Regions from separate parts of the Bacillus capparidis genome, predicted to be linked through region 1. Evidence: riboswitches for the same ligand, from Rfam matches in the RefSeq annotation. Region 1 holds a riboswitch; each other region holds the start of a gene.
What was found. A riboswitch is a leader RNA that binds a small molecule or an ion and turns the genes downstream of it on or off. The one in region 1 is predicted to bind cyclic di-AMP.

Region 1 (10,495 bases):
CTTATCATCAGAAAAATCGAGTCCGTCTACAAGTACTCCCGTTCCGAAGGCGGCTTGCTCCACTTCAGCAAAGTAGTTCTCCGGATTTTTATTCAACACAAGCTTCCCAATAGGTACCCACGGAAAGTCTTCCTTATACCAAAGCTTTGTTGGATCAAGCGGGTCAAAATCGAGCTCCGGATGCTCGCCATCACTCATGATTTGGACAAAAAGCTCCCATTCCGGATACTCTCCATTTTCAATCGCTTCATATAAATCCTGTGTGGCATGGTTGAAATTTTTTCCTTGAATTTCTTCTGCTTCGCTTTGTGTCAGATTTTTAATTCCCTGCTTCGGTTCAAAATGATACTTTACAAGAACGGCTTTTCCTTCTTGATTGACCCATTTGTAGGCATGAACCCCAGATCCTTGCATTTGTCTGTAGTTGGCGGGAATGCCCCATGGCGAAAACAGAAAGGTGATCATATGCGTAGCTTCCGGAGACTGAGAAACAAAATCAAAAATTCGTTCCTGATCTTGACGGTTTGTCACAGGATCCGGTTTAAACGCATGAACCAGGTCCGGGAATTTGAGGGCATCTCGAATAAAGAAAATTTTTAAATTATTTCCAACTAGATCCCAGTTCCCGTCCTCTGTGTAAAATTTAACGGCAAAACCTCGCGGATCACGGAGTGTTTCAGGTGAATGGTTGCCGTGGATAACTGATGAAAATCGGACAAACGCAGGGGTTTTCTTGCCCTTCTCCTGAAAAATTTTAGCTCTTGTATACTTTGAAATCGGTTTGTCACCAAAGCTTCCGTAGGCTTCGAAATAGCCGTGGGCTCCTGCACCGCGGGCATGAACTACTCTCTCAGGAATTCGTTCACGGTCAAAGTGGCTGATTTTTTCGAGAAAATCATAATTCTCCAATGTGGTAGGCCCGCGATTTCCTACAGTTCTCATATTTTGATTGTCTGTTACAGGGTGACCTTGCCTGTTGGTTAATGTATCCTCGGTTTCATTCGTTGCAGATATGCTGCTGGAAAGCAAATGCTCATCGCCTTGAACATTCGTTCCTTCGTATTCTTGTTGTCCCTCTTTCATGAAAACCCTCCTTTACTAGTCAACTTAAATATGCCCAATTATGGAATGAACTATTAAGATAGTCACTGGATAACATGAAAAAAGTATCTGCTGCCGCATAAGCATAATATCCCTGTATAATATTGTTATACATTAGTGGTTAGGAAATTTTAATGTGACTTACATAACGATCAATTAGCTTTCGGAAAAAACGGGAAATACAGTGCAGCTTCCACCAATCGATCTTGAAATAAAAAAGGGAGCATGCATCGCCATAAAATGCAATAAAGATATGGGATACACTCTTATTCAGCTTTTATTAAAGAAGGATACAAGTTCTGGCGGGGAAATTCGTTTTTCTAATGAGAAGATCAAAATTGGAAGAAGTCTTTTAGACGAGGAATTATACGATAGTCTGACTGTAAAACAGTATTTAACCTTTTTCAGCAGCCTTTATGGAGTAAAAGCAGATTTGGGTTTTGCCCTCGAGGCAACAAGCCTGCTTGATAAAGTTGTAGATAAGATTTCGATCCTGACTTTTTCTGAAAAGCGGCACTTCATTTAGCAAGGGCTATTATACACCAGCAGGATATTGTGATATTGCAAGAGCCTGAACAAAACACAGACGTCCATTCCTCGATGATTATCCGCCGGTTTATTAAAGAGCTTCCTGAAAACGGCTATACCGTTTTAGTCATTACATCTAATTTGGAAGAAGCTATAAGTGTTACTGATGAAGTGTACCGTATGGATGAAACCGGGATTCGAAAAGTAAACTCTGGGCTGGAAAATACTAATGAAATACAGGACCCGGAAATAGAAGAAATGGCGAGTCATCCGCTTAAATTGGGTGCCAGCAAAAATAAATGAAAAAATTATTCTATTTGATCCGATGGAGATTTATTAATTAATAAAATAAGAGGTTGCACGAACAGGTACGATATATTTCAATACTATCACTTGATTTATTCTAAAAAATTTCCAACTTGAGGTGTATAAATAACATGAGCTTATTGCAAATAAAACAAATTGAAAAAAGTAAAGGAAATACGATTATATTTCCAAAGATAGATTTAGATATTCATAAAGAAGAGATTATTGCGATTCAGTGCAATAATGAAGTTGGAAAACAGTTAATCATGATGATGATTGGAGAGACATCCCTTTCAAATGGGGAGGTATTGCTGGAAGGCTTGCCTCTAAACCACCATTTTAAAAGCCTATCTAACCGTGTAGGGTTATTTTTATTGGATGAAGCGATGTATGAACGACTGACACCGAGGGAGTACCTTAATTTTTTAAAAAGGTTATATGATGTGAACGTAGAGATTGATTCTCTCCTTCAAAAAGTTGGGTTAGCTGAGAAAGTGAAAACGAAAATTAGCAAACTTTCGTATTCTGAAAAGAAACGGATACAGCTTGCTAGGGTAATATTGCATCAGCCGGACTTGATCGTTATGGAAGAGCCCGATCAAAATATTGATATCGAAAGTAAAATCATTATGCAAAGAGTATTAGAGGAGTTCAAAGGACAAGGAAAATCCGTTCTCATTACGACAAACAACTTTGAAAGTGCCATTACTATGACAAATACGGTTTACCGTCTGAATGAGGAAGGCTTAAAGAAAATTGACGTCATTGATGAGGAAAAGGGTGTTTGCATTCCGTTTCAATAGATGACCAGGTAATAGATTCGCAGCCGACAATCGTGAATGAAGAAATAGAAACTTCAACTGCTGAAGAGGAAAACAATGGTAAAGAACAAGCAGAAGGGGAAGCTACTACCATTCACAGACCATTACGGTTTGAAAAGATTCCAGCAAAAGTCGACGATAAAATAATTCTATTCGATCCTACGGAGATTGTCTTCGTTGAGGGTAATGAAGGGATTTCACACCTACATGTAAATGGAGAAGTCTTTCCCTGTTCCATTACATTGAATGACCTATTTGGACGATTGCAATCATTTGGATTTTTTCGTTGTCATCGATCCTATATTGTCAATTTACAAAAGGTACGTGAAGTGATTACTTGGACTAGAAATAGTTATTGCCTCATTCTTGAAGATTCTAAGAAAAGCTCTGTTCCATTATCCAAAGGAAAATTAAATGAGTTAAAAGTGATCCTCGGAATTTAACGTTCACTTCTTAAAGAGCATTTTTGTTCAAAAAAATGCTCCATTCACCCTGAAATTAGTACCATTCACCCGTTTTTATACTCTTTTCGCCTTGATATTACTGCATTTCGCTCGAATTGCAACTAAACTTGAATCAAGAAGCAGAAACGGGAAAAGGAGTAACAGAAATGGAAAATGTTATCGAAGTAAGAGAACTTGTTAAATCATTTGAAACCAAGATGGCTTTAAAAAATGTAAATTTTGAAGTGAAAAAAGGAGAAACAATTGGTTTCTTAGGACCAAGTGGTTCCGGTAAAACGACAACGATTAAAATTTTGACAGCCCAACTTCATCCAACAGCTGGAGAGGTTATGGTGTTCGGTCAACCAATCCAAAAATTAAAAGATCCGACTTTTATGAAGAGAATCGGAATCTTAACGGATAATAGTGGCCTTTATGAACGGCTTAGTATCTACGATAACCTTACATTATATTGTGATTTATATGATGTGGACAAAAGTAGAATCAATGAGGTTCTTGAATCTGTTAATCTAATACAAGATAAGAAGAAATCGGTTCAAAAACTATCAAAAGGGATGAAGCAGAGGATCACATTGGCAAGAGCTATCTTACATAAACCCGATCTTCTCTTTTTAGACGAACCAACTTCTGCCTTAGACCCAATCAATACAAAGCATATTCATGCGGGCCTGAAAAAATTGAATCAAGAAGGGACAACCATTTTTTTAACAACCCATGACATGCAAGAAGCAGAAGACCTTTGTGATCGAGTTGCGTTCTTGAATAACGGGGAGATCATGCTACTGGATACACCCCGAAATGTAAGAGCACAACAAAAAAACACAACGATTTCTCTTTTATTAAAAGGAAATCGTACAGTGGTTGTTGAGAAAGACGAAGAAGGAGCAAAGGAAATCTACCAATATATGAAAGATGGACAGATTCTGACGATTCATTCCAATGAGCCGACACTTGGAGACATTTTTGTACAATTAACAGGGAGGAACTTATCATGACTTTTTCTTTTAAACGAGTAAACGCCATATTTATAAAGGATTGGAAAGATTTGCAAAGAAATTCCTACGTCATCTTTACATTAGCAATCCCTTTAGTTTTTGCAGCTTTATTAGGTCGTATGAGTGAAGGAAATGGCGTCTTTAGCACCTATCCCATTAATCTTGCTCTTGTCATTGCAGGTGCTTTTATTCAAGCTGCAATGGTGGCAGAGGAAAAAGAGAAAAATACATTAAGAGGATTATTGTTATCGCCTGCTAGTATAGCTGAAATTTTTGTAGGAAAAAGTGCATTATCTGCTGTTATGACCATTGTTGTGATTATTGGCTCTGTCTTTTTATCGAACTTCAAGGTCCCATCACCTCCATTATTTGCAGTAAGTGTACTATTGGGTTTGGTTTTTTATATTGCGACTGGAACCATTCTCGGCTTGATTTCAAGAACCGTAATGGAAACAAGTATTATTGGAATGCCTGTATTAGTAGTCTTTGGGATGAGCTCTATGTTTAAATCAATGGTGGAAAATAAAACCTTCTTAAAGATCATCGATTATTTACCAAATGAGCAACTAAACACCATTTGGGTTGCCTTAATCAATGGAGAAGGCTTTAGTGGAATCATCGAAAATATACTTATACTCTTGGTGTGGGCAGCTATATCAATAGTTACTACGGTAGTTATTTATAGAAAACGTAGGATCGATTAAAATAACAAAGGATCAGAATATTGAATCAATTTCCTGCAATTGTATGTCCTATATACTATAGAATTCATAAACCACTTCAGAAAAAGAAATATGCTTTTCTTATTTCGCAATCGTACGTGATTGATGAAAAAACAAGTGGAAATGATTTAAACTTTATTTCAAGCTACACCTTTTACTTGCAGAAGAAAAAGAAAAACATACGTTAAAGGTATTAATGCTGTCTCCAGCCTCTGCACTTGAAGTATTAGCCGGAAAAGGAATCATTACTTTTTTGACCTCTTTGATTGTCAGCATATTATCTGTCGAAATCAGTGACAGAGCGGTTCATCATTATCCTGTTCTCATGCTTTTAATCTCCTTGACAACTATTTTTTTCATTGGATTGGGTACCTTGATTGGATTAATCAGCAGTAATGTCATGCAATCGTCGGTCATTGGATTGCCGATCATGTTCGTCTTTTTTATAGGATCGATTATAAAAGATGCAATTGATATTCAACCGATTGTAACAGTGCTTGAATGGCTCCCTTCTCGGCATCTTATCGACGGTATGAACCTGACAATGGCATCAAACCTTGGAAATGAAATCTATTCACACTTTCTAATCATAGCCGCATGGACAGTCGCCATACTATTAATCTGCCTGATAATATATAAAAAGAAAAAATTTGACGAAAACTGATGAAATTCTAAATATTTTTGCAAAGTTTTCTGCGCGAAAAGAGATTTTCGCGTCTTTTTATTATATAATTTTACTTATCTTGATGTATTTGACTGGAGTGTAATAAATGTCGGCAGCATGGAATAAATTTTTACAGCATGCGGGAGTAAGGCGATTTTTTGTTTTTCTTATCATAGCTGCTGTCCTTTATCTTTTTCGAGGAATGATGAATCTTATTTTACTCACGTTTATCTTTACTTTTTTGATGGACAGGCTGGAAAACGTAGTAAGAGGATTTCTTAACCACTTTTTAAAAGTGAGTCAAAAAGTGGTGATAACCAGTTTATATATTACGCTTGGCGGCTTATTGGCAATCGGAATCTTCAACTATTATCCTGTGGTCGCGGATCAAATCAAGCAGTTGGCAGATTTGGCGAAAGAACTGTCTGCTCGTCCAGAAGAGAATATTCCATTTTATTATGAGATCACCACTGTGTTTGGAGACGTGAATCTTTCGGGATATTTTGAAAAGGGGCTTAATTTTCTTTATACATACCTTGCTGATGTGAGTTCATTCAGTCTGCAAGTTTTTCTCTCATTAATTCTCAGTATGTTTTTCTTAATCGAAAAAGGCCGTTTGGTCGCTTTTATGCAAAAATTTAAAACGAGCAAATTGGCGATTTTTTATAAAGAGATTGCTTTTTTCGGTGGGAAATTTGTAAAGACGTTTGGAAAGGTATTAGAAGCACAATTTATCATTGCGATTGTAAATTGTGCTCTTACTACGATTTCTCTCTGGATCATGGGTTTTCCGCAGTTGTTCGGCCTGGCCGTTATGGTCTTTTTCCTGGGGCTGATTCCGGTGGCCGGAGTCGTCTTGTCCTTGATCCCTCTCAGTATTATTGCCTATAGCATCGGCGACTGGATCTATGTGTTCTATATGTTTATCGTTATTATGATCATTCATGCGATTGAAGCGTATTTTCTCAACCCGAAGCTTATGTCTGCAAAAACTGAGCTCCCTATCTTTATGACATTTATCGTATTGATTTTTTCCGAGCATTATTTTGGAATATGGGGATTGATAATCGGTATTCCCGTAGTTGTCTTTCTCTTGGATGTTCTTGATGTGACAAATAGCAGTACAGAGGAAACGGTCGGTGTTAACAAAAGTTGACATACTTGAAAAACTATTTACAAGATGGAAATAATGGTGTTTAATTATATTACAAAACTATACTACACTCGTTTAATCCTTTTTTGAAGGAATGGGGGACCCAAAATCATTACGGGGTGAATTTTTATACGTTTTATGTATAAAAACGGACATCTCTTCGTCCGAACCCGACAGCTAACCCCGTATACGTGAAGAGAGTCATATGTGGGATCTCTATGTCTGAATAGAGCACGAAGCCGCGAATGAACTCGTGGTTTTTTTTATTATTTTTTAGGAGGTAAATCTATGAAACTTGCAACAAGAATCATCATTGCACTTATTGTAGGTGCTATCGTCGGAATTATCTTGAACGTTTTTGCACCTCAAGCATTTGATGTGCTGGATCCATATTTATTTTCCCCTTTAGGCAAAATCTTTTTAAATTTGATTAATATGATTGTGATTCCAATCGTTTTCTTTTCGATTACTTTAGGAGTGGCGGGGCTTGGAGACCCAAAAAAATTAGGTCGGATTGGTGCAAAAACGATCTCCTATTTTCTATTAACCACTACTGTTGCAATTATTATAGGGCTTGTTCTTACGTTGTTGATCAAACCGGGTGAAGTGGGAAATATCACTCCTGAGAACGCAGGAAGCTATGAAGCAAAAGAAGCACCATCAACGGCTGAAACGCTTATGAACATTATCCCTAAAAATCCAATCGAGGCGTTCGCAAATGGAGACATGCTCCAAATCATTGTGTTTTCTATATTTATCGGGCTTGGAATTGCTATGCTCGGTAAGAAGACAGAAGGGCTGTTGAAAATTTTAGAGCAGGGAAATGACCTCATGATGTATCTTGTCGGTCTCGTTATGAAATTTGCTCCCTACGGTACATTTGGATTGATTGCTTCTGCAATTGGAAGCCAAGGCTTTAGCGCAATCCAAGCAATGGGACTCTATTTTATTGTTGTTCTTTTAGCCTTGATTATCCACATGGCTGTTACGTATGGTTCTACTGTTGCCGTATTAGGCAAGTTAAATCCGATTGCTTTCTTTAAGGGCTTTTCACCTGCTATGGTTGTAGCTTTCAGTACATCGAGCAGTAACGCGGTACTTCCGATGTCAATGGAAACTGCCCAAAAAAATTTAAAGGTGCCGAAATCGATAAGCAGCTTTGTTCAACCTTTGGGAGCAACCATTAATATGGATGGAACAGCGATCATGCAAGGTGTTGCAACAGTGTTTATCGCCCAGGTATATGATGTCAATCTGACTTTTGTGGAGCTTGTCACTGTTGTTCTAACTGCTGTTCTTGCAAGTGTAGGTACTGCCGGGGTGCCCGGAGTCGGTTTGATCCTGCTGGCCATGGTGCTGCAATCCGTCAATCTTCCTGTTGAAGGGATTGCACTTATATTAGGGATTGACCGCTTGCTTGATATGGCAAGGACTGCAGTCAATATTACGGGAGATGCTGCCTGCGCCGTTATTGTTGCTGAATCAGAGAAAAAACACGGAGTTACTTCTGAACAAAACGTTAATCAATCCTTCTAAAATATTCCAATGAATAAGATGGAGCTATCTACAGATGCTCCATCTTTTCCTTTTCATAGATGAATTAGAGTCGATGATGCGGATTTCCGTACACCGCCATAAAAAAGACCCTTTTGACATATCAAGCTCCAAATTGGAAACACCCTTTTAACCAGAAAAATGACTGTAAATGGTATACTATATACTAGAATGGGAGGGCTTTAAAGCAATGACAATCAAGCCGGTTTTAACGGTTAACAATATACATAAGAAAATCGGGAAAAAGAAGATTTTAGAAGAAATCAGCTTAGATGTTTATCCCGGAGAAATTGTCGGATTGCTGGGACCAAACGGCTCAGGAAAAACAACACTCATCAAAATTATCGTCGGTTTAATGGAAAAAAACGAAGGGACTATTTTAATTAATGGATTTCCTCTCAATCAGGAATTTGAGGAAGCTATCCGTTTTGTCGGAGCCATCATTGAAAATCCTGAATTTTATCAAAATATGACTGGGTATGAGAATCTCCAGCAGTATGCCGAAATGGCGGGCAACATTTCCAAAACAAGAATCGATGAAGTCGTAGAGCGGGTCGGATTAAGCCACGCGATCGACGATAAGGTGAAAGCTTATTCGCTTGGAATGAGGCAGCGGCTAGGGATTGCCCAGGGAATTCTGCATTCGCCCAGCCTGTTGATTTTGGACGAACCGACTAATGGGTTAGATCCCGCGGGGATGAAGGATTTCAGGGAGCATATAAAAGAACTCGCAAAACGTGAAAATGTCGCTATTCTCATTGCATCTCACCTTCTTAGTGAGGTGGAGGAGCTTTGTGATCGAGTCATCATTATTCAAAATGGAAAAATTAAGTCAACCGTAAGCTTATCGGAAAACCTTGAAACCGAACTTACTCTTCGTATGGAGCTTCGTCCGCAGGAGAATGCACTCAGCTGGCTGAGCGGCCAAGGTTTTGAAGCAGAAGCAAATGGAGATTTTCTCTTAGTAAAGGTGAAAAAAGAGCAAGTCCCCGATTTATGCCGAAGAATGTCCATTGATGGCATTGATATATTTAGTGTAATTCCTGTTAAACGATCACTTGAGGAAAGCTTTATCGATTGGACAACTGAAAACGTTATGCGCGAAAGAGAAGGGGAAGAGTATGAACAGACTGATTCGAAATGAGCATAAAAAGCTGTTCAAAAAAAGAATTGTAGTCGTAGCATTGATAAGTATGGCGGTCCTGCAATTTTTAATGGCGCTTTTTATCAAAAGGCTGTTGATGAGCGCGAGGGTTGAGGATCATTTTATTGGGTATTTTTCTTACGCTCCTAATTTAAACATAATATTGCAGCTTTTTTCAGTAGTTATTGCAGCGACGATCGTTTCATCTGAATTTGATAAAAGAACGATTAAATTTTTGCTAATACGTCCTGTGAAACGGTGGAAGATTCTTCTTTCTAAATGGACGACTTCTATTTTAGCCAGCATCTACCTTTTTATCATATATTATTCGTTGACACTTGTTTATGGATTGGTGTTTTTCGGGGTGAACATAGATGAAAGAGCGGGTGTTTTGTTTTCAAATACGCTTATCTGGATTGCTTCGCAATGGCTTGAAATTTTTATGATGATTGCTTTTGCTTTTTTATGCTCCGCTTTATTAAAAAACAGCGTATTTTCTTTAGTGGTTTCTTTTGTAGTGATATACATAGCCAAAACATTGGTAACGATTTTCGATGTGATGGAGAATCAGTGGGGAAAATTTCTATTGTTTGCCAATACTGATTTCAGGCAATACGCAGGCGGGGTAAATCCATTATTTGATGGGACAAGTCCTGTATTTTCAATTTTTATTATTGCCATTCATCTGATCACCTTTTTGACCGTGGCGTGGTGGAGTTTTTGTAAACGTGATGTGACTGTGTAAAATATGTCGATTAGGTGAAGAGAAATCTTGGCAATTTTGTGAAATTACTCACGAAATCAACTGCGTTCCCAAAATTTTATCTATAATTAAGAGGACCAAAGCGGGGGATGATAGATATGGATATGAGATATTTCATAAAAGCTTTGCCTATTTTGCTGCTGTTGTCGTTTTCTTTTGTGTCATTTGGTTTTCACTTTGACCATTTGGTTCTTTTCAGGCTGGCGTTGGGATGTTTTTCAATCGCAGGTTTGTACATGTTATACAAATTAAAAAATAATGAATTAATCTTTATGGTCTA
Region 2 (10,495 bases), on a different contig from region 1:
AGGAATCCGCACCGACAAATTTTCTGGCAGCCATCAATAATATAATCGTCGGCAATGTCAGAATGACGGAAAATACCGCACCTGCTGTACTCGGATAATCAGCAATGATCGTGTACATGATGACGGGCATCGTCTGAAAATCCGGGATTCCGACTAAAAAGGTTCCCTCCGCTTCATCTAATGAGTTTAGGAAGGTAAAGACTGAAGCTACAATGATTCCCGGCTTTGCCATCGGCAGAGTGATGTGCCAAAAAACCCTCAGAGGCGAAGCTCCGGCATCTCGCGCTGATTCTTCTTGAGAACGATGGACATTTTCAAAGGCAGCCGATGGAATCCACGTCATAAACATCAGGGTGTTAATCAGATGGATTAGAATAATACCAGTAAAGGTGTTCATCAGATTAAACTGGTAAAACAGAACGGCAATTGCAACGTACAACCCCATTTTCGGAAAAGCATTTGTTAATAAAAATGAGAACAGAAAAAATCGTCGTAACGGAAAGCTAATTCTGGCAAACGCATAGGCAGCCGGTAAACAAATGATTAAAGAAATCAAGGTGACTAGAGAAGCAATTAAAAATGACAGCCCCATAGCTCGAAGGATCGATTCATCCTGTAGAACATACGACCACCATTCCAAAGACCATGTAGAAGGCCATTTATCAGGATGCTCCCACTTTCCAGAAAAAGCTAATAAAACCAAATTTAATAATGGACCGAAAAAGAATAGCAAAAATATTGAAAGACCAATAAATTCTATTATTCTTCTTTTTCTCAGTGTCCTAAAGTACCACAACTTTACACCTCCTCCCCTAGTTGTACATTCGTATAATATTAGTAATTTTTTATTCCGAATAAAAAAGAAGTATAGACAACAATAACTGTATATTGAATGTAATCGTAGGAGAAAACGATAATTATCATTTGAATTATTATTAGTTGTCTATACTTCATACTTTTATAACTTAACATCCGAATGTAAATTGATATTTTGAATTATGTATAAAATTTGTTAAGAAGACTGCCTAAAAATTAAAAAAGTTCTATTTCATTTTTACAAAAAGAGAAGAACCCTTCTTGCATCAAAATGAGATAGAACTTTTTCATAGTTAAAAATCAATTTTCGTTCTTTCCACAGAGAATTTAAAAATATCATTTCTAAAGTAATCATACGAATATAATACTGGCTGATTATTCCGATCATAATGAATCTGTTTTAATAGCAAAACTGTCGTATCAGGGTATATCAAAAGCTTTTGGCAATTTCGATCAGTATGTAAAGGAACAACGATTTCCGCTGCCGCTTTATAAATATCAATTTTGCATTCTTCTTTTAAATACTGAAACAAAGACCCTATTGAACCTTTTGCTATAAGTGATTCTCCGACAAGTTTTTTCGGCAGGATATTTTTCGAGAATACGACCGGCTCCTGATCAGCTGTTCGAATTCTTTCATGGACAATCACTTCCTCCTCGTGATTGAGCTGTAGAAGTGAAGCCCATTCTTCATTCGTTCTTTCTACTTTAATATTTTCCCGTTTTTCTCCGTCCTCAAGACCGGCATATTTAATCATGGAGGTTACACTCATTAATTTTTCTAAACTGCTTGGCGCATGAGGTATAGGATTGACAACAAAGGTCCCGACTCCGTGTTTAACATGGACTTTTCCCTCTTCCTCCAGTAATCGAATTGCAGAACGAACAGTTTCTCTGCTGACTTTAGACTGTTTCGCCAGCTCCAGCTCTGAAGGCAGCCGGTCTCCCACCATAATCTTTCCGGTTCTTATATCTTTATCAAGTGCTTCTTTCACTTTTATATACAATGGTTTCATATCATCAACCCTTTAATAATATCTGGCATTTTACATTATAATGACATGACAAGTATTTTCATATATGTAACTATGTATTTTAATATTTAATTAACAAAAGAAGGGAAAGTTTAACAAAAGATTTTATCGATAATCATTTTATGTTCTTATTTTGACGCGATAGATTACCACTAAAAAAGTTTGTCGGTTAGCAGGAATAAAAAACCTCCCAAAAGCTAGCGGGAGGCAATTTCCTAAGTATTCTTCAGTCCTTATATATTTCTTAATTCAGAAAGGGTTCGAAGCACATGATCAATTAAATTGGGGATATCGCCCATATGATCCTCGTTAATTTTACGATTGAATTCCAGCTCGATCGTATTCATATAAATGGATTCTTCCCTGCCGTAAACAAAGCGTAATGTTTGAGTCGGGGCAATGTCGAGACTCCAAATTTGCTGCATTATGTCTTGAATGATTTCGCACTGCATCGATATATTTATGATTTGAATATAAAAACGCAAGATTAGTATACAGCCAGGATTTTCTCCCGGCACTTCCATTATTTCTGCCGCCAGTTCTCTCAAAGGTGCAACCAGTCGAATTTCTGCAGAGATATCACTTCGATCTAATAGTGAGAATTGTATCGCGAATTCTCTCGACAGTACTGACATATCAAGTCGATCTATCCGATTGGTTATCTTAATTTTTCCCGACAAATTATCCAAATCATAAATCTGATTTTCAATAGCAACTTTTAGATTTTCAAAGACGGTTGGATCAAACATAAATGAATACCTGCCTTACGTTTTAGAATAAACTAGCTCACCCACGTATTTATTCCGTATATCTAAAAATATTATACGAATTAAAACATTGATTTAACAAAGTCTCCTAATGGTATGCCAGTTGCCAAGTGAGACTATAATGCTCCTCCTTCTTCTAAAATTGATGTACACTAAAGATGGCGCAGGCAAAATATAACGAACGCAAGGAGAGAAACTTTCATGGATATCCAAGTTCTCTGGAATGAATATCATCTACCCGTCAGACGATTTATCTCAAAAAGAACATATAATCATTCTGATGTGGAAGATATCGTCCAAAATGTGTTTATGAAGATACACGGCCATATTTCCGAGTTAAAGGATGAAAATAAAGTACAATCATGGATTTATCAAATTGCCCGCAATAGTATCGTGGATTACTACCGGAAAGAAAAACGGACAGAGGAACTGCCGTTTCATATTGAAACAAATGATGAATATGAGGAAGAGAATTTTGAAAAAGGAGTGATTTCATGCTTCAAGTCAACGATTCAACGATTACCGGATAAATATAGAGATGCACTCGAACTCACCGAGCTAAAGGGCATGTCCCAAAAACAACTAAGCAGCCGGCTCGCCATCTCCTATTCAGGAGCCAAATCAAGAGTGCAGCGCGGACGGGAAATGCTAAAGGAGAGGCTGATGGAGTGCTGCCATATCGAGTCGGATCGATACGGAAATATCATCGACTTCTATAGAAAGAATCCGAATTAGAAAAAGTTTGGCGATTTTCTCCAAACTTTTTTGTTCATATTTGATTAAAAATCAGTACCTCTTGCTAACAAAGAGAATTGATTTTCTCTTCAACCTGCTTGAGGATATCCTTCAGCGCTGCTTCTTCAAGGTATTCAGAGACATTGCCAAACAGTAAATGATCCAAAGGTTCAATCCCTGTAAAATCAAATATGCCAACATCTGAAGTAATGGTTAAACTGGCGGTCATTCCCATTTCGTCGTAAATCTCTTTAGGAGTACCGTGAGTATTAATGATCAAACCTTTTTTCCCTTTAAGTAACTGAATAATTTCTCCTTCCCCATAAGCATAAGCAAAGCCATAGGCGAATACCCGGTCTACATAACCTTTGAGAATGGCAGGAAGACCCGACCACCAAATTGGATAGATAAATGTGATAACATCTGCTTTTGTAATGAACTCTTGTTCGGTTTTAATATCGTCAGGAATATTGCCTGATTTCATCGCAGCCGTATCTTGGGGCTTCAGAACAGGCTGAAAATCCAATGCATACAAATCTCTTACAAACACCTGATGACCTTTGTCTTCTAAAGCTTTAACAGCTGTTTCCAATATTGCATGATTAAAACTTTCAGGATGTGGGTGTGCATAGACAACAAGATGGTTCATTTTGCATTCCTCCATATATAGGGTTCCCTAAAAACATAATCGCTTTCTACTGGTTTGGATACGTTTCTCTTAAAAACGCAACAGATTGATGAATTAACGCTTTTAACACGTCAACATCAATATCTGCCACCTTATTAATGTATACACACGCTTTTCCTGTTGTATGTTTTCCAAAGTCCTTTAACAATTCCTCTCGTTTTGTATCACCAGTCGCAAAATACAAGCTGATTTTTGCTTTTCGAGGTGAAAAGCCAACAAGCGGCGCATCGCCTTCGTGACCGGATTCATATTTATAATGATAGGAACCAAAACCGATAATGCTCGGCCCCCACATCTTCGCTTGACAGCCAGTCGTTTCTGTGAAAATATCTAATAATTTATATGCATCTTCACGTTTTTTAGGGCTATCGACATTTTCAATAAACTCAATGACACTGCTGTCATTTTCTTTTGTTTTTAGTTCGTACATAACTTAGAATTTCTCCTGTTCTTAAGTATGAGGTTGACCTTTTTTCGCTAATAGAAAATATATAATCTCTTAAATAAATTTCTACATTACACACTTTTTTCCTGCTGAACCGAACCAGCAAACACTGTACTTTAAAATGAAAAAGACACAACTCCACATGAAAGGATTGTGCCTATAGGTTTATCAAAGAAGTTCAGGGCGATCAATTTCTTATTTTTACTCTTGCTCAGACTGCACTTTCATCCATGTAAAAGACTTCCCAAAGATGGCCGTCTATGTCCTCAAAACTCCATCCGTACATAAAGCCATGGTCCATCGGATCATTTGAAGGCTTTCCGCCTGCATCCAGCGCTTTATTTACAATCTCATCAACCTTATCCCTGCTATCAACTGCTAACCCAACGATAACTTCTGTACTTTTTGCTGCATCAGAAAGTTCTTTTTTCGTAAACGTTTTAAAAAACTCTTCCACCAACAGCATGGCAAAGATATTTTCACCAATCACCATGCTCGCTGCATTTTCATCAGTAAATTTTTCGTTAAATTCAAAACCAATTTTCGAAAAAAATTCTTTCGTTTTTTCCAAATCTTTCACCGGTAAATTAACAAAGATACTTTTCATTTGTATTCCCATACTTGCCCATTCCCCTCTAATTTTTATTCCGACTACAAATCATTCTCTTATGTTTATCCTATTCCTGCCTGAAAAAGAAAAAAATTATTAAAAGGTATAATTAAAAAAGGTGCCTCATTAAGGAGACACCCGTAAAAACTCATTTTTTTAAATGGTAAGGGACAGTAGTAACGACTACGTCCCGCCGATAAAGCAAATATGCCCGAATCAATAAACTAGATTGGTTATGAAGAATATTGTGCCAGCCTTTTTTAGGAATAAACTGAGGGATGACGACCGTAACCCGATAATCCGACTCTCTGGCTTTGTGCTCAACCGTATCAACAAATTTGGTCAAAGGATGAATAATACTTCTATAGTGAGAGTGAAGTGTCACGAGTCTGACATCAGGCTGCCATTTCTTCCACTTTTCTTCAAACTTTCTTTCGACTTCTCTGTCAAACGCAACGTAAACGGCAATGATCTTTTCTGCCGAAAGAGTTTTAGCATAGTTTAACGTGTTCTCTACTACATGAGTCATACCAGCCACAGGAACAATAATGACGTTCCCATTAATCGGGACAGAAGGTTCACATGTTGTCAGTCGCAATTGGTCGCCAACTGCGTCATAATGCTTCTTTATCTGGTGAAAAACAAAAACGATAATGGGTAAAAAAACTAAGACTGGCCAAACCTGTGCGAATTTGGTTAAAAAGAAAATGATCGTAACGGTAAAGCTAATCAAGGCACCGGTTGAATTAATAACAAGCCTAAATACCCATCCTTTTGGTTTTTCACGAATCCATTTAACAATCATTCCCGACTGAGACAGCGTAAATGGAATAAACACGCCGACTGCATATAGCGGGATAAGCTGTTCAGTTTGTCCTTTAAAAGCAAGAATTAATATGATCGAGGCAATCCCAAGAATAATAATCCCATTCGAGTATCCTAACCGGTCTCCTCTTATTGTAAACATTCTTGGAATAAACTTATCCTTGGCAAGATTAACCGCAAGTAATGGGAACGCTGAATAACCTGTATTGGCAGCCAGGATCAATATCAATGCTGTAGTTCCTTGGATAAAGAAATACATGAAATTTCGACCAAATGTCTCTTCCGTAAGTTGTGAGACAACAGTGACCTCTTCACTGGGAGTAATCCCGTAATAATAGGCCAAATATACAATTCCCGAAAATAACAAAGCGAGCAAGGCACCCATCGCAAGTAACGTTTTAGCTGCATTATTAGGTGCCGGGTCTTTAAAATTGGGAATGGCATTCGAAATGGCTTCAACTCCTGTTAAAGCAGAGCTGCCTGAGGCAAACGCTCGCAGGAGGATGAATAAACTGATTCCTGCCACGGGTGTACCAATTGATGGATGTAAATCAGGCGGAACCTGACCTGTTACAATGTTGTAGATGCCCACACCAATCAATACGAATAACGCTAAAACAAATAAATACACCGGATACGCCAAAATAGAGGCGGATTCCGTTACCCCTCTTAAATTTAAGATGGTAAGAAAAATCACAAAGATAATCGCAATGATCACATTATAAGAATGTAAGGCAGGAAATGCAGATGTTATCGCATCTGTACCAGCAGATACACTAACTGCCACTGTTAAAATATAATCTACCAGCAAGGATCCTCCAGCGATTAACCCCGGATTTATACCCAAATTATGCTTTGATACTACATACGCTCCACCGCCATGAGGATAGGCGAAAGATAATCTGCCTGTACGACAATATGAGAGCAGTTAATAGAATTAATACTCCCATTGCTATCGGAATTGAATACCAAAATGCTACTGCACCAACTGTTGCCAGGACAATTAAAATTTGCTCCGGACCATAGGCTACTGATGATAAAACGTCAGAAGATAGGATGGCTAATGCTTTTGTTTTGTTAAGCTTCTGTTCCCCTAGTTCAGTTGATTTTAATGGCCGGCCTATTAAAAATCTCTTTAGAGAAGAAATCACAAATTTCACTACCAGATTGTATTAAACATATCTTTTCCTGTATATCAAATAACACTCTACGAAAACACTTTAGTTCAATTAAAATAAAAAATGCCTGCAAGCCATAGATAATAGGCCTGAAGACAATATAATTTTTGTCTCACAAGCTCCACCTTCCTTCTCATATAACGCTTACGAGGTTAGCTGTCGGATTCGGACCATTTGAGTAGCCCTACCTTTTAAAAGGATTCACCCCTTTGGATTGTGTAACAATCCACAAAAATGGTTCCCCCGCACCTTTAGGTCTCAGCGATTTAGAAATATGAAACCGATGATTATCATACTTCTGTGCACTAAAAATGTAAACAAAAATTGTTAAAAAAATATGTAATTTTAAAATCTAAAATTTGAATACTTCTTTAACTAAAGAACAGGGCATTTTCAACTCTTTATGTAAAGGAGGAATAAAAAATGGCGCTCCTCTTTAGAAGGAACACCATCCAACATTTAGCTTGGAAAATTGAGCTGCCATGAAACTCCAAACCTATCGACAATCCAACCGAACTTCTTACTAAAGAAATAATCACCTAATGGCATTAGGGCGCCCCCGCCATCTGAGAGGCTCTCATAAAGCCGGGTAATTTCCTCTTCAGAATCACATGTAAGAAACACTGAAAAGGAAGGGGTAAACGTGAACTCATGCTTTACGTTACTGTCAATGCACATAAATTCCTGTCCTTTTAATGAAAAGACAGCCTGCATCACACTGCCCTCATCTCCTGCTTCATTTGGTCCATAACGAGTGATTCTGGTAATTTCTGATTCTTCAATCAAAGAAGTATAATAATTCATGGCTTCTTCCGCATTTCCTTCGAACATTAAGAATGGTGTCACCTTTTCCATTAAAAACATCTCCTTATTTTTTAATTCATTCGCTTTCTACGATCTCTTTCAACCCTGCAATCATTAAATACCCACCGTAATAATTCGGTCTGACGTAGCATGAAAAATCCAATCTAAATTGTGGCTACTTTGTTTAACCATATAGTTAACAATAAAGAACAACCTAGAATTAGTCAACCATTCGGTTAAATACTTTCTCTCCATTATTCGTTCACAAGCGAATGATTCAATTCTGTAAATTGTCTTTCAATAGGTGTTAATTCATGGTGCAAACGAGTAATTAAGTAAATGTTGATGTATTTATAAACTGAAGGTACCTCTATATAATTGTTGATGTTGTAGCGGTTTGCCGTACGTTTCGATACTAAGGAAATCCCCATTCCCATTATTGAAAACTGCAAGAGTGATTCCGGATCGCCTACTTCAATGATTTCCCCATACTCACGACCCATGCCTGTGAAAATATTGCGTAACAACGTGAGATACAAGCATTTATCCGAAAGAACAAGCAGATTTTTTCGGCTGATATACTCTTTAAAAATTGTGTTTTTCTCAATACCTTTACCGATAATAACCAGCTCTTCTTGCCCCACTTTTTTATAGGTGATTTTCTTATGATTTGACGATCCAATCGTATAAGCTATATCAATTGTTCCGCCAAGAATTTGATGTTCAATATAATCAGTGGAACCCGTTTTTAACGTAACCGATAAGTCAGGGTATGTTTGATAAAGTTTATTTAATGCTGAGGAGAATTGAGTTCCACCAACTGATATCATCGTCCCTATCCTGAGCGTTTCTTCGTGCTTTTTCATTTTATTTTCAGTTTCTTCCCAGAGGATCAAGATCTTTTTTAATTGGTGATATAATTTTTCTCCATCTTTAGTTAATTCCATACCTTTTGAATTTCTAATAAACAGCTCTTGATTATAATAGGATTCAATCTTCTTTATTTTCGCAGTCATATTGGATTGGAGGTGATTAAGCTTTATCGCCGCAGCAGATATGCTTTTTAGTTCGGCAACTGTTATAAAAGCTTTCAAGTTTTCGATATCCATTGATGCACCTCCCTATCAAAAATAGTGATACTACTATCATAAATTAACATTATTTATGATATCACTTATTAAGTATACTAAATGCAATACGCATTTTGGAGGGATAAACCATGAAGCAAAATGTAATTAATGCCGGGATTATAGGAGGTTCTTTAAATAATCAGTGGGCGAGCAAAACACATATTCCCGTTCTGAAAGAAAGTCCTTTTTATCAAATTACGGCTATTGGGACATCTAAGATGGAAACCGCGAAAAAAAGCGCCATGGCGATTAACGCTCCCTTAGCTTTTACTAATCATAGGGAATTAGCAAAATCCGAAGATGTTGATTTAGTCGTCGTAAGTGTGAAGGTTCCTTTCCATTATGAAGCTGCCATCACTGCCATTGAAGAAAAGAAGCACCTCTATTGTGAATGGCCATTGGGAATAAACACCTCTGAAGCGAAAGAGATGGCAAAAATGGCCGATCAAGCGAATATTCACCACGTGATTGGATTACAAGCACGGCAATCACCGGAGGTCAATTATGTAAAACAAGCGATCAAACAAGGGGAAATCGGCAGGGTCCTTTCCTGTACAATGCAAGTCGCTACACAAGGAAAAGGCAGAATCACAGATGAAAGAAACGCTTATCTATTAAAAAAAGAAAAGGGAGCGAGTCTCCTTACGATAAATGGCGGGCACTCGCTTGATGTGCTTTGCTACATTCTTAGTGATTTTAAAAAAGTCTCAGCTGTAATGAGTCAAAATTATTCCGAAGCAATCATCCAAGAAACCGGTTTAACAACGGCTAAAACTACAGCTGATCAAATCGCAATACACGGAACACTAATTGATGGAATCACTGCATCCGTACACATTCAAGGGGGAGTATATCCTGAGTTTCATTTGGAAGTTAGAGGAGAAAAGGGTGTATTTCGTTTAAAACAGAGCAATTCCGTTGGTCACGTACAATTTGGTAACCTGACCGTCGAAAAAATCACACATCCTAATTATTCGTCCTTGCATTCTGAAATTGATCATGCCTTTTCGGAAGAAATAAGAATATCCTCCGAAAAAGATCGTTATCCAGCAGGGTATGTTGAAAGAGCGTATCATCGTTTCGCGCAAGATATAGCAGAAAATAAACGGCAAATGCCCAATTTTAATGACGCTGTCAAATTGCATCAACTGTTAGACGCAATACAAAATTCTGCAGAGACAGGTAAAAAAATAACCGTAATACAAGACTAGATATTATTATCAGACGATAAGCTTTTTATGGATAGGCTCCGTTTGTCTAATCATCCATATCAAAAAAACCCGTACCACTTTTAGTGATACGGGTCTTTTTTGGGGTTTATTACGCAACTTGTTTTTCTTGGTTGAATTTACCTTCCCATTTAGAAATAACAACCGCCGCTAAAGAGTTCCCGACAACATTCACAGCAGTTCTGCCCATATCTAAGATCCGGTCAATACCGGCAATAAAAGCAAGACCTTCTA
Region 3 (10,495 bases), on a different contig from region 1:
TTACACTGCTACTCGTTTTTTCTTTGGAAGAGGCATTGCAGACAGCGGACAGCATGCAGGCGCGTGGATTTGGAGCAGCAAAAAGAACAACCTTCGAGCGATATCGTTTTACCATGAGGGATGGTTTGCTTATGTGCATGATTGGATTGGCATTATTAACCTGCCTGATTGGCTCTTTTTATGGATACGGCGTTCTTTCTATTTACCCGACAGTTGCCTCGCTCGGAATAAATGGGGTAGAAATCTTTATCCTAATCATATATCTTTTGCTTATTTCATTACCAATTCTCATCGAAGGAAGGGAGCGAGTTTGGTGGCGCATGCAGAAATCATAGACCTTTCATTTACTTACCCGGATGAGTCGGAAAAAGCATTGCGTTCTGTTTCCGTACGTCTTGAAGAAGGCGAGTTTGTCGTGGTTAGCGGACCGTCCGGCTGCGGCAAATCAACCCTTCTAAAGCATTTTAAACAAGAGGTGCTTCCTGTTGGCGATCGTGAGGGAAGCATTTTTTATCAAGGAATAGCGATTCATGAATTGGATAAAGTGACCTCTGCCCGTGAAATCGGGATGGTTTTTCAAAATCCGGAAAATCAGATCGTGATGGAAACAGTGATTCAAGAAATTGCTTTTTCGCTTGAAAACATCGGATTTCCTTCAGAAGACATAAAGAAAAAAATTGCTGAGCTTGTACGTTTTCTAGGGATTGAATATATGCTTCATCAGTCGGTACATACCTTGTCCGGCGGCCAAAAACAGCTCGTTAATTTAGCGTCGGTTCTCGCATTGCAGCCCAAGCTTTTGCTGTTGGATGAACCGACAGCCCAGTTAGACCCAGTGGCAGCAAAGGAATTTTTGGAGTTATTGAAACGAATTCATGAGGAGCTCGGCGTGACGATCGTTGTTGTCGAGCATTGTCTCGATGAGCTTCTTCCTTTGGCAGAACGGCTTATCTTTATGGAAAAAGGAACGATTCTTTACAACGATTCCCCCAGAAGTGTCATCGTTGATTTATGGAAAGATGCAGCGTATCGTTCCTACATCCCAGATATTCCAAGGCTATTTCTGGAAAGTGAAAGCAATACTGTTCCTTTTTCTGTGAAAGAAGGTATGAAACACATAAATGATCGTTTGCCGCTTCATGGTTCCACTGAAAAAAAGCAGCATCATGAGGGAAAGCCACTCATAAAAGGAACAGGCCTCACTTTTCGATATGAAAGGACGAGCGAAACGGTGCTCTCTCAACTTGATATAGCCGTTCACTCAGGGGACTGCATGGCTCTGGTTGGTGCGAACGGGTCGGGAAAGTCGACGCTTCTCACTATTCTTGCGGGGTTACATAAACCTAGAAAAGGGAAGGTTGTTTTTCAAAATCAGCGGATTGAAAAATGGACGCAGAAAAAAAGATATATGAAAATTGGTTACGTCAGCCAGCAGCCTGCTTATCATTTTACGTATGATGAGGTTGAACTGGAGCTGTATGAACGATGCCGGCAGTTCGCTGAACTAAACCCGAAGCCATTGGCTGATAAGCTAATGGACGATTTTCAATTAGGCCATATCAAACATCGTCATCCATTGGATATAAGCGAAGGGGAAAAACAGATTTTCGCCATCATTCTTGCTCTCCTTTCTCAGCCTGAACTGCTTTTGCTAGATGAACCGACAAAGGGGCTCGATCCAGAAAAGAAGGAACAGCTTGGTTGCCTATTTCAAAAGCTTCAGCATGAAGGAGCTGCCATCATGCTTGCCACGCATGATATCGAGTTTGCTGCAAAGTATGCGAATCGTTGTGCTATGCTGTTTGATGGTGAAATTGTGTCGGAAAACGATCCTGCTGGATTTTTTTCAAGTAATTATTTTTATACGACAGGCGTGAACAGACTTGTTCGTAAAAAACAACCCTATGCTTTAACGTGGGAGGACGTGAACATGTTATGTCAAAACGATCAAACATTGCGAATGTAGCGGCTGTCTCATTTTTTGTTTTGATGCTGGCAGGAATGACTTGGATGTCTGACAGACACTATATGTGGTTTAGCTTTCTAATGCTCGCAGCGGTCATGCTTCCGTTATATATTCGTTTTGAAAAACGGGCATTTACTTCCCGGGAAATTGTTTTGCTCGCCGTGCTCGCTGTCATTGCCGCAGTAAGTCGCATCCCCTTTACACCTTTACCTGGCGTGCAGCCCGTTTCATTTGTCATAATCATGACGGCAATCGTTTTTGGAAAAGAATCAGGCTTTATGGTTGGCGCTACAGCAGCCGTCGTATCGAATTTCTTTCTCGGGCAAGGCCCTTGGACCCCATGGCAAATGTTCGCATGGGGAATGGTTGGTTTTACAGCAGGACTATTAAAAGATACACGATTGATGAAAAAAATATGGGGACAGCTTATTTTTGGCTTCATTGCTGCATTTTTGTTTGGCTGGATTATGAATCTTTGGTTTGTGGTCGGATTCTTGAGTGAGCTGAATCTGGAATCTGTGATTGCCGCTTATGCAGCAAGCTTTCCTTTTGATTTTGCCCATGCCCTTTCCAATGTCTTTTTTATCGCCGTTATGGGAAAGCAGTGGAAGAAAATTTTGGAACGATTCAAACGGAAGTATGGCTTGCTTAAAGTGTCTTGATCCTTCCCTTTGTATCCGACAAAAAAGGAAGAGCGGTCTAATAACTACCAACATAATCAAGAAGATCTTTGTAAAAATTAATACCGACAGCGCAAAATCATGAAGGAAGTGATTGAAGTTGAATAATTTTCAATGGATCAATACTCTTTTAAATAGAGGAAATTCCAGAAAAAGAAACAATGGAATGATGCTGTGGGTGTCTGTGTTAGGATTAGTCAGTGCCGTATTTTTTGGCTTACGCGGCAGCCGTTCGGGTAATATGATGAGCCCTGTTCAAAATTTCTTTTCGAATCTAATGCAAAATAAAAATTTAATGCGAAAACCTGTTCCTGTGGCAAGTAAAACTGAGTTTTCAAACGAATTAACACCTAATAAAAAATAAATGAATTGTAATTACTTTTGCAGTGCTAGAAAACCTGGCACTGCTTTTTTAATGGACCATTTTAATAAATTCAGGAATGTCTTTTCTAAAAAAAGGAATAATACCTCAGAGGCAATATGGATACATTTTTTGCTAAAAGCTTTCTTAACGAAAATAGCGAAAATGGAGGAGGGTACATAATGAAACAGCCTATAGTAACTATCGTAGTTCCGTGCTACAACGAAGAGGAAGCTATAATACAAACATGCCGCCAGCTAAGTACTGAATTGAAATGCTTAATGGATGATAAATTCATCTCAGCTGAAAGTAAAATTTTGTTTGTCGATGATGGAAGCCAGGATCGTACGTGGTCACTGATTGTGATGGAAAGTGTAAAGAACAGCTATGTAACCGGCATAAAATTAATGAAAAATGCAGGACACCAAAAAGCTCTTTTAGCCGGACTGGAAAAAGCAAAAGGCAGCTCGGATTGTGTGATTTCAATAGATGCCGATCTTCAGGATGACGTGTCTGTTATTCGTGATTTTATCGAGAAATATAAAGAAGGGTACGAGATTGTCTACGGCGTCCGCCGCAGCCGCCAAACAGATACTTTTTTTAAGCGGACAACTGCTTTAGGCTATTATTCACTAATGAATAAGCTTGGGATTCAGTTAATTTATAATCATGCCGATTATCGTTTAATGAGCAAGCGTGCACTTGAAGAGCTCGGTCGCTATCGTGAAGCCAATCTGTTTTTGAGAGGAATTGTCCCTATGATCGGCCTGCGATCGACAAAGGTATTGTATGATCGAAAAGAGCGTGTGGCAGGAGAAACTAAATACCCTCTGAAAAAGATGCTGTCCTTTGCCTTTAAAGGGATTACATCATTTAGTGTGACACCGATCAGAAGTATCACATTGCTAGGAATTTTATTGTTTTTTTTAAGCGTTTCTGCAGGGATATACGCTTTGATTCAAAAACTTCTCGGGCACACAAACGTCGGCTGGACCTCTTTAATGATTTCGATTTGGTTTTTAGGCGGGTTGAATTTAATGGGGATTGGCATTATTGGCGAATATATCGGCACGATTTTTACGGAAGTGAAACGTCGCCCCCATTATGCGATAGACATTGATTTAGAAACCGAGCGATTGGGCCGTCTAAAGCGCCAGGAGAATGAGCAAGTACCGGAGAAAAAGTTTAGCTCATAAAGTTATAGGATAACTTTACAATACGAAACTTTGGGAGTAATATAATTTTCAGAATCAACCATCTTGATCGCTGAATCCGTGTGGAACGGGGGAACCAGAATTGTAACAAACATTTTGTTACTAGGGGTGAATCCTTCATGATGAAGGCAGGGTTACTTCTGTACCCGAACCCGACAGCTAACCTCGTAAGCGTTAAGGAGAGGATGTGAACTTGTGATCGGAGAATAAAACGACCACTGGGGAATCCTTTGTGGTCTTTTTTTTGTAAAATGTAATACTTCTGTGTTTGTTAACAAACAACTATAGAAAATGAATCAAGGAAGGGTTAAGATGAAGAAATTATTCGCCGTATTTGGTTTAGGACGCTTTGGATCAACCCTTGTTAAAGAGTTTTATGAAATGGGTATTGAAGTATTAGCTGTAGATAAAGATGAGACAAGAGTCAGTGAATATATGCAATTTGCCACACATGCAGTTTGTGCAAATGCAATCGATGAAACGGTTTTGCAAAAGCTGGGCGTTCGAAATGTTGATCTTGCGTTCGTTTCCTTTGGAGATGATATGCAATCAAGCATCTTGACTTCATTACTCTTGAAAGAAATAGGTGTGACTAAAGTTTGGGCAAAAGCACAGGATGAAAACCATTCAAAAGTTCTCGAGAAAATTGGTGTTGACAGAGTTATTCATCCGGAGCGTGATGTGGCTAAAAGAATAGCCCATCATATTGTGACCGATAAGATGATTGATTTTATTGAGCTATCTAAAGATTTCAGCATCGTGGAAATTATAGCAACAAAAAAGGTTGATCACCGTTCCTTGGAAGATCTAAACATACGGGCCAATTACGGATGTAATATTGTTGGAATTCAACGTGATGGGAAATTTATTGTTTCTCCTTCTGCTGAAGAAGCTATTTATAAGGACGACGTGTTAATTGTCATAGGAAACAATAAGGACATTGAACGATTTGAAAAAGAAGGAGTTTAAATGAATATAAAATACATTCGATTGAATCCCTCCCAGCTGCTGCTATTAGTGTTTTTGTTTTTTATTATACTAGGTACAATTTTATTAAAGCTACCGTTTGCAACAACCGAATCTGTCAGCTGGACCGATGCATTGTTCACTGCGACGTCAGCTATGACAGTCACGGGTCTCGCGGTTGTTGATACAGGTACCGCTTATACCCTCTTTGGCCAGCTGGTTATAGTCATGCTTATCCAAGTCGGCGGCTTGGGGATCATGTCTTTTGCAGTTCTCATTTTTATCATGCTGGGAAAGAAAATTGGTTTTAAAGAACGGCTGCTTATCCAGCAGGCTCTTAATCAAACCTCTCTCGGCGGGATTATTAAATTAGTGAAAAACTTATTTATCTTCTCATTATCTATAGAATTGATAGCCATGCTGCTGCTCGCTATCCGATGGGTTCCGGAATATGGCTGGGGAAAAGGGATGTATTATAGCTTTTTTCACTCAATATCTGCTTTTAACAATGCGGGATTTTCTTTATGGCCAGACAACTTAATGGGATATGTAGGAGATCCGTTAGTCAACCTCGTGATTTCTTCTCTGTTCATTTTAGGCGGAATAGGCTTTACTGTTTTAGTGGATGTGTGGTATAAACGAAGCTTTAAAAAATTAAGTCTGCATTCGAAACTAATGATTGTAGGTACACTGGTGCTTAATGTAATAGCCACTGTTATAGTTTTCTCAATGGAATACAATAACCCTGACACGCTTGGCCCTATGTCATTAGGCGATAAATTTTGGGGATCCTATTTTCAAGCGGTGACAACTCGAACAGCAGGGTTTAACAGTTTGGATATTGGCAGTTTACACGAAGCTACGATAACATTGATGCTGCTGTTTATGTTTGTCGGGGCAGGAAGCGCCTCAACCGGGGGCGGAATTAAACTTACTACATTTTTAGTGATTGTTTTATCCGTATTAACCTTTTTGCAAGGAAAAAAACAAATAACAGTCGGCAGAAGATCTATTAAAGATGAGGTCATTTTCCGTTCGCTTTCGATTTCGGCTATTAGCATTCTATTTATTTTCTTAGCTGTATTGCTATTAAACATTACCGAGCCAATCCCATTTTTGAAACTATTATTTGAAGTGATTTCAGCATTCGGTACGGTAGGGTTGTCCATGGGGATTACGGCCGACCTATCAAATATCGGCAAGATCATCATTGTGTTCATCATGTTCTTAGGTAAGCTGGGACCGCTAACCTTTGCTTTTTCATTAGCAAAGCCTGAGCAAGAAAAAATCCGTTATCCAAGCGAAGATGTTTTGACAGGGTGAAAAAGGATTTTTCACCCTGATTTATATGACCGTTTTTACACCAAATCCGATTAATATGGCTCCAGTACATTTTTGAAAGACGTTCTGAAATGAATCCTTTTTCAGCCACTTTTTCCAATGATCTAAGAGAGAAACCAAGATAAAAAACCATCCTGCTGCAATAATAGTAAGGATCAATCCTAATCCAATCAGTTGCAGGTTTGTGTTGCCATTAAGATCAATGAATTGAGGCATGAAGGTGATGTAGACAAGAACAGTTTTAGGGTTGAGAATATTACTGATGACACCTTGAAAATAGGATTCTTTGTAATGAGCGTTCGATGGCTTGTCAATCGAACTCTGACTTTCCGCATGAACAGCATCTAGTGAAAGTGTACGTTTCGTAAATAATGCTCTAACACCGAGATAGAATAAGTATGCGGCTCCTAAATACTTGATTATATTGAAAAGAAATATGGATTGGGCAATGACAACGGACAAACCGAGAATGGCAATAACCGTCCAAAATGTAAGACCAGTCACCATTCCTAGTATTGTATAACGCCCGGCCTTAGCTCCGTGGGTAAGGGTATTTTTTAAAATAATCACCGTATCTGTGCCGGGCAGCATTGACATCATAAGGGCAATTAGCATATAGGCAAGTAAGTTATCCATCTTTCTCCTCCTCTTTTTTAACCTTGCTATAAAAACTTTCACTACCTCAGCAGAGAAAAGCTTCCGGTTAAACGATTAACTTTTTTCTTTTCTCCATAGATGTCAAGTCCGAAGTGTTGATAGTCTGTTTTTGCTTGATTCTGTAGTTTTGCTGTATACTCCTCATACGTTTTACAGCTCCTGCGCCGCATCTGAAAAATCAGTGACGAGCAGATCGGCGAACGGTTCTGACATTGTCTGATCCCTTAGTTCGCGAAGAAGGCTGCTTGTGGCTTTTAAAATTGGAACCGGTGTTTTTACAATTCTCAAATGATTTATTCCCGAGAGGTCTTCTACGCTGCTGCCCACCAACTCGGGCGCTAATTTCTCAAGTAATATACCTAAGATGGCTGCTGTGTTGGCGTTCAATCCTAAAGGCAACATTTCATCAATCACAATGACGCATTTGGTTTCAAGCGGACTCATGAGGTTCCTCCTTCACTTTCGAAAATTCTCATATATTGTTTTGGTGTTAACCCAACAAGGCTCTTAAAGTTTTTTGTCAAATGGCTTTGATCGCTAAATCCTGTTAAAAACGCCACTTCAATCGGCTTATTTCCTTGCTCCAACATCTTTTTTGCATGATTGACCCGAATTGTTTCCAAATAGCTGTAAGGAGAGATTCCCATTTGTTTTGTGAACGATCTTAATAAATGATATTTGCTCCATCCAGTTAGGGCACTTAAATCATTCAACTTAATCGTTTTTGTATAGTTTTCCTCCAAATAGGCGCACACTGTTTTTATCTCATGAGAGGTTTCAGAAGCTTGCGGAACAATTGCTAGGTCAGAGTACGTTTGAATAAGATCTTCCAATAAGTGGTAAAACAATTCTTCTTTCTTAAATTCGTGATCTTCCTGTGTTATTTTTACATGCAGCTCTCGCAAATTGGATACAAGTTCGCTGCGGTACAATACGTTTTGTTTGAAGCTGGGAAGGTTATCTTCACCATTAATTTGTAGCATCACCTTTTTCATAACCTCCGGCGTAACATTGATGCAGCGATAATCCAACGTTTTGCCGTCTATTCGTGCACAGCTGTGAGTATCATACGGATTGAACAATAATAAATCACCCGGATTAATAATGTATTCCTCGCCTTTGCAAGCTAAAAAGCGCTGCCCTTCTTCAATAAAACCGATCACATAATATTCATGAAAGTGAGCAGGGAACTTCTGCATGATTCCTTTAAATCGATAAGCCTCGATGTCTAAATCAGAATCTAGATAAATGGTACGAACTTCATTTAACATCCAGCTATCCTCCTAATCGTCAATGGCAATTTTAAAAATATCATAATATCAAAACCTATTCTTGTATGATATTGCGCTTTTAGATAAAAATCTTAACTAAGAAAAAACAGCACCCATTCGGATGCTGTGGTCATGACAAGCATAAGCTGTTTTATGTGCAGTTAACAACAAAATGGCATTTCACCGATACAGTTAAATATCCTTCAATTCCTTCACCGGATTTGGCGCTTTTCTTCCGTGCACGACTTCAATCGTATTTTTAGCGGCTTGCTTAAACATATTGAGCCTGACGATTTCTGTTGCAGATCCGATGTGGGGGGCGAGTGTAACGTTTTCCAATTGTAAGAGCGGATTATCCTCGTTAATCGGCTCTTTTTGAAAGACGTCAAGTCCGGCTCCAGCAATCGTACCGTTTGTCAGGGCTTCTATAAGGGCATCTTCATCTACGGTATTTCCTCTTGAAACGTTGATAAAATGTGCGGTGGATTTCATTTTCTTAAATTCTTCTTTACCGATCATATGATAGGTTTCGTCGGTTAGCGGCGTGATCATCAATACAAAATCCGAGCTTGCGAGCAGGTCATCGAGGGATTGATAAGAGACCCCGTAAGTTTTTTCTGCTTCAGGCTTCCGATTTCGATTATGGTAGATCACCTCCATGTCAAACCCGAACTTTGCACGCTTGGCAACCGCTTCGCCGATCCGTCCCATACCGATGATTCCCAGCGTTTGATGATGTACATCCGATCCGAAGATTTCCTTTGCATCTTTTTCATGCCACTTCCCTTTTCGTATGTATCGATCGAGCTCGCTGATGCGGCGTGCTGAAGAAAGGATCAACGCAAAAGCAAGATCAGCGACTGTATCGTCAAGTGTAAAAGGAGTATGAGTGCCGATAATATTTCGTTTTGCCATCTCATCAATATCGAAGTTATCGTAGCCGACGGAGTAATTGCTGACGACCTTCAGGCGGGGAGCATGCTCTAAAAGCTCTTTGTTAATCGATATTCCTGAAGTGATTAAGCCTTCAGCCTCTTTCACATTTTCGTAAAGAGCCTCTTTAGAGATCGGTTCTTTTCCTTCCCACATTCCCAATGTGCAGCTTTCTTCAATCAGCTCTTGAACCTCTTTTGGCACAGTTTTTGTAAGGTAAACATATGGTTTCATAGAGAATCTCCTTTTTGCTTTTATTATAAAAAAGAAAGGATTTGAAAAAAAGCGGGATGCGTTACATTAAACTCTACCCAAGATCCTCTGCAAATCGTTTCGTCAGCTTTTCCTTATGACTCGCAATGACTTCCTCCAGAGAAACGCCATAGATATCTGCGAGAAGGGTGATATTGCCGATCACGTCACCCATTTCTTCAATCAGCTCCTGCTTTAATTTCTCCTTCGGCTGTTCAACTTCGTCGGGTCTGTCTCTTCCAATCTCATAAGCTCTTACGGCTCTTGCTACTTCTCCAACCTCTTCCATCAAAAAACCAGTCCGAATAAAAGGACCGTACTTCGTCCAGCCTCTCTGTTTATAGAATGAGAGAATCCATTTTTCTGCGTCTGTTATTTGCAAGATTGCAACACCCTTTTGCTATGTTTTACTATCCATCATACATCAATAAACGATTTTTTCAACGACCAGGATGAGCTGGGAAATTTCCCGTCCAGTGGGAAAAAAAACAGACAATGAGTAAACTCCCTACTCACCGTAGAATTGTTGTAACCGATTTCATGTGGTGATATAAATAGAATTGAAAACAGGAATAGGAGGAATAAATGATGACAAAATCTTTTTCAGTAGTAATTGCAGGCGGTGGCAGCACGTTTACTCCTGGTATCGTTCTTATGCTTTTGGACAATCTTGACCAGTTTCCGATTCGCAAACTGAAATTATATGATAATGATAAAGAAAGGCAGGACAAAATCGCAGGAGCATGTGAGATTTTTATCCACGAAAAGGCGCCGGAAATCGAGTTTTTAGCAACTGACGATCCAGAGCAGGCTTTCACAGACGTTGACTTTGTCATGGCGCATATCCGTGTTGG

Region 2: it holds a riboswitch for cyclic di-AMP, as region 1 does, so the genes downstream of both, kimA (potassium transporter KimA) here and JOC74_RS21995 (dicarboxylate/amino acid:cation symporter) in region 1, are expected to answer to the same signal.
Region 3: it holds a riboswitch for cyclic di-AMP, as region 1 does, so the genes downstream of both, JOC74_RS08590 (potassium channel family protein) here and JOC74_RS21995 (dicarboxylate/amino acid:cation symporter) in region 1, are expected to answer to the same signal.

What each region holds. Positions count from the first base shown of each region.
Region 1 is NZ_JAFDST010000008.1:81,709-92,203, forward strand. Features, by position in the region: gene katX (catalase KatX) at 1-1,083, opposite strand, end outside; gene JOC74_RS21955 (P-loop NTPase family protein) at 1,286-1,627, shown strand; gene JOC74_RS21960 (ATP-binding cassette domain-containing protein) at 1,657-1,932, shown strand; gene JOC74_RS24415 (ATP-binding cassette domain-containing protein) at 2,067-2,738, shown strand; gene JOC74_RS24420 (LytTR family DNA-binding domain-containing protein) at 2,720-3,199, shown strand; gene JOC74_RS21975 (ABC transporter ATP-binding protein) at 3,367-4,215, shown strand; gene JOC74_RS21980 (ABC transporter permease) at 4,212-4,919, shown strand; partial or broken gene JOC74_RS21985 (ABC transporter permease) at 5,107-5,601, shown strand; gene JOC74_RS21990 (AI-2E family transporter) at 5,708-6,757, shown strand; cyclic di-AMP (ydaO/yuaA leader) riboswitch at 6,817-6,960, shown strand; gene JOC74_RS21995 (dicarboxylate/amino acid:cation symporter) at 7,043-8,290, shown strand; gene JOC74_RS22000 (ABC transporter ATP-binding protein) at 8,499-9,452, shown strand; gene JOC74_RS22005 (ABC transporter permease) at 9,430-10,197, shown strand; gene JOC74_RS22010 (hypothetical protein) at 10,320-10,495, shown strand, end outside.
Region 2 is NZ_JAFDST010000003.1:118,714-129,208, reverse strand. Features, by position in the region: gene JOC74_RS14185 (ABC transporter permease) at 1-796, opposite strand, end outside; gene JOC74_RS14180 (GntR family transcriptional regulator) at 1,110-1,832, opposite strand; gene JOC74_RS14175 (hypothetical protein) at 2,084-2,599, opposite strand; gene sigZ (RNA polymerase sigma factor SigZ) at 2,819-3,352, shown strand; gene JOC74_RS14165 (NAD(P)H-dependent oxidoreductase) at 3,417-4,001, opposite strand; gene JOC74_RS14160 (DUF1801 domain-containing protein) at 4,048-4,470, opposite strand; gene JOC74_RS14155 (VOC family protein) at 4,697-5,104, opposite strand; partial or broken gene kimA (potassium transporter KimA) at 5,244-7,071, opposite strand; cyclic di-AMP (ydaO/yuaA leader) riboswitch at 7,224-7,372, opposite strand; gene JOC74_RS14145 (VOC family protein) at 7,558-7,953, opposite strand; gene JOC74_RS14140 (LysR family transcriptional regulator) at 8,157-9,011, opposite strand; gene JOC74_RS14135 (Gfo/Idh/MocA family protein) at 9,122-10,243, shown strand; gene JOC74_RS14130 (cation:dicarboxylate symporter family transporter) at 10,353-10,495, opposite strand, start outside.
Region 3 is NZ_JAFDST010000002.1:292,690-303,184, reverse strand. Features, by position in the region: gene JOC74_RS08615 (energy-coupling factor transporter transmembrane component T) at 1-335, shown strand, start outside; gene JOC74_RS08610 (ABC transporter ATP-binding protein) at 311-1,966, shown strand; gene JOC74_RS08605 (ECF transporter S component) at 1,936-2,628, shown strand; gene JOC74_RS08600 (hypothetical protein) at 2,747-3,010, shown strand; gene JOC74_RS08595 (glycosyltransferase family 2 protein) at 3,190-4,203, shown strand; cyclic di-AMP (ydaO/yuaA leader) riboswitch at 4,262-4,410, shown strand; gene JOC74_RS08590 (potassium channel family protein) at 4,534-5,190, shown strand; gene JOC74_RS08585 (TrkH family potassium uptake protein) at 5,191-6,510, shown strand; gene JOC74_RS08580 (LysE family transporter) at 6,532-7,164, opposite strand; gene JOC74_RS23905 (DUF2000 family protein) at 7,206-7,355, opposite strand; gene JOC74_RS08575 (DUF2000 domain-containing protein) at 7,336-7,629, opposite strand; gene JOC74_RS08570 (AraC family ligand binding domain-containing protein) at 7,626-8,456, opposite strand; gene JOC74_RS08565 (2-hydroxyacid dehydrogenase) at 8,649-9,623, opposite strand; gene JOC74_RS08560 (MazG nucleotide pyrophosphohydrolase domain-containing protein) at 9,697-10,023, opposite strand; gene glvA (maltose-6'-phosphate glucosidase) at 10,227-10,495, shown strand, end outside.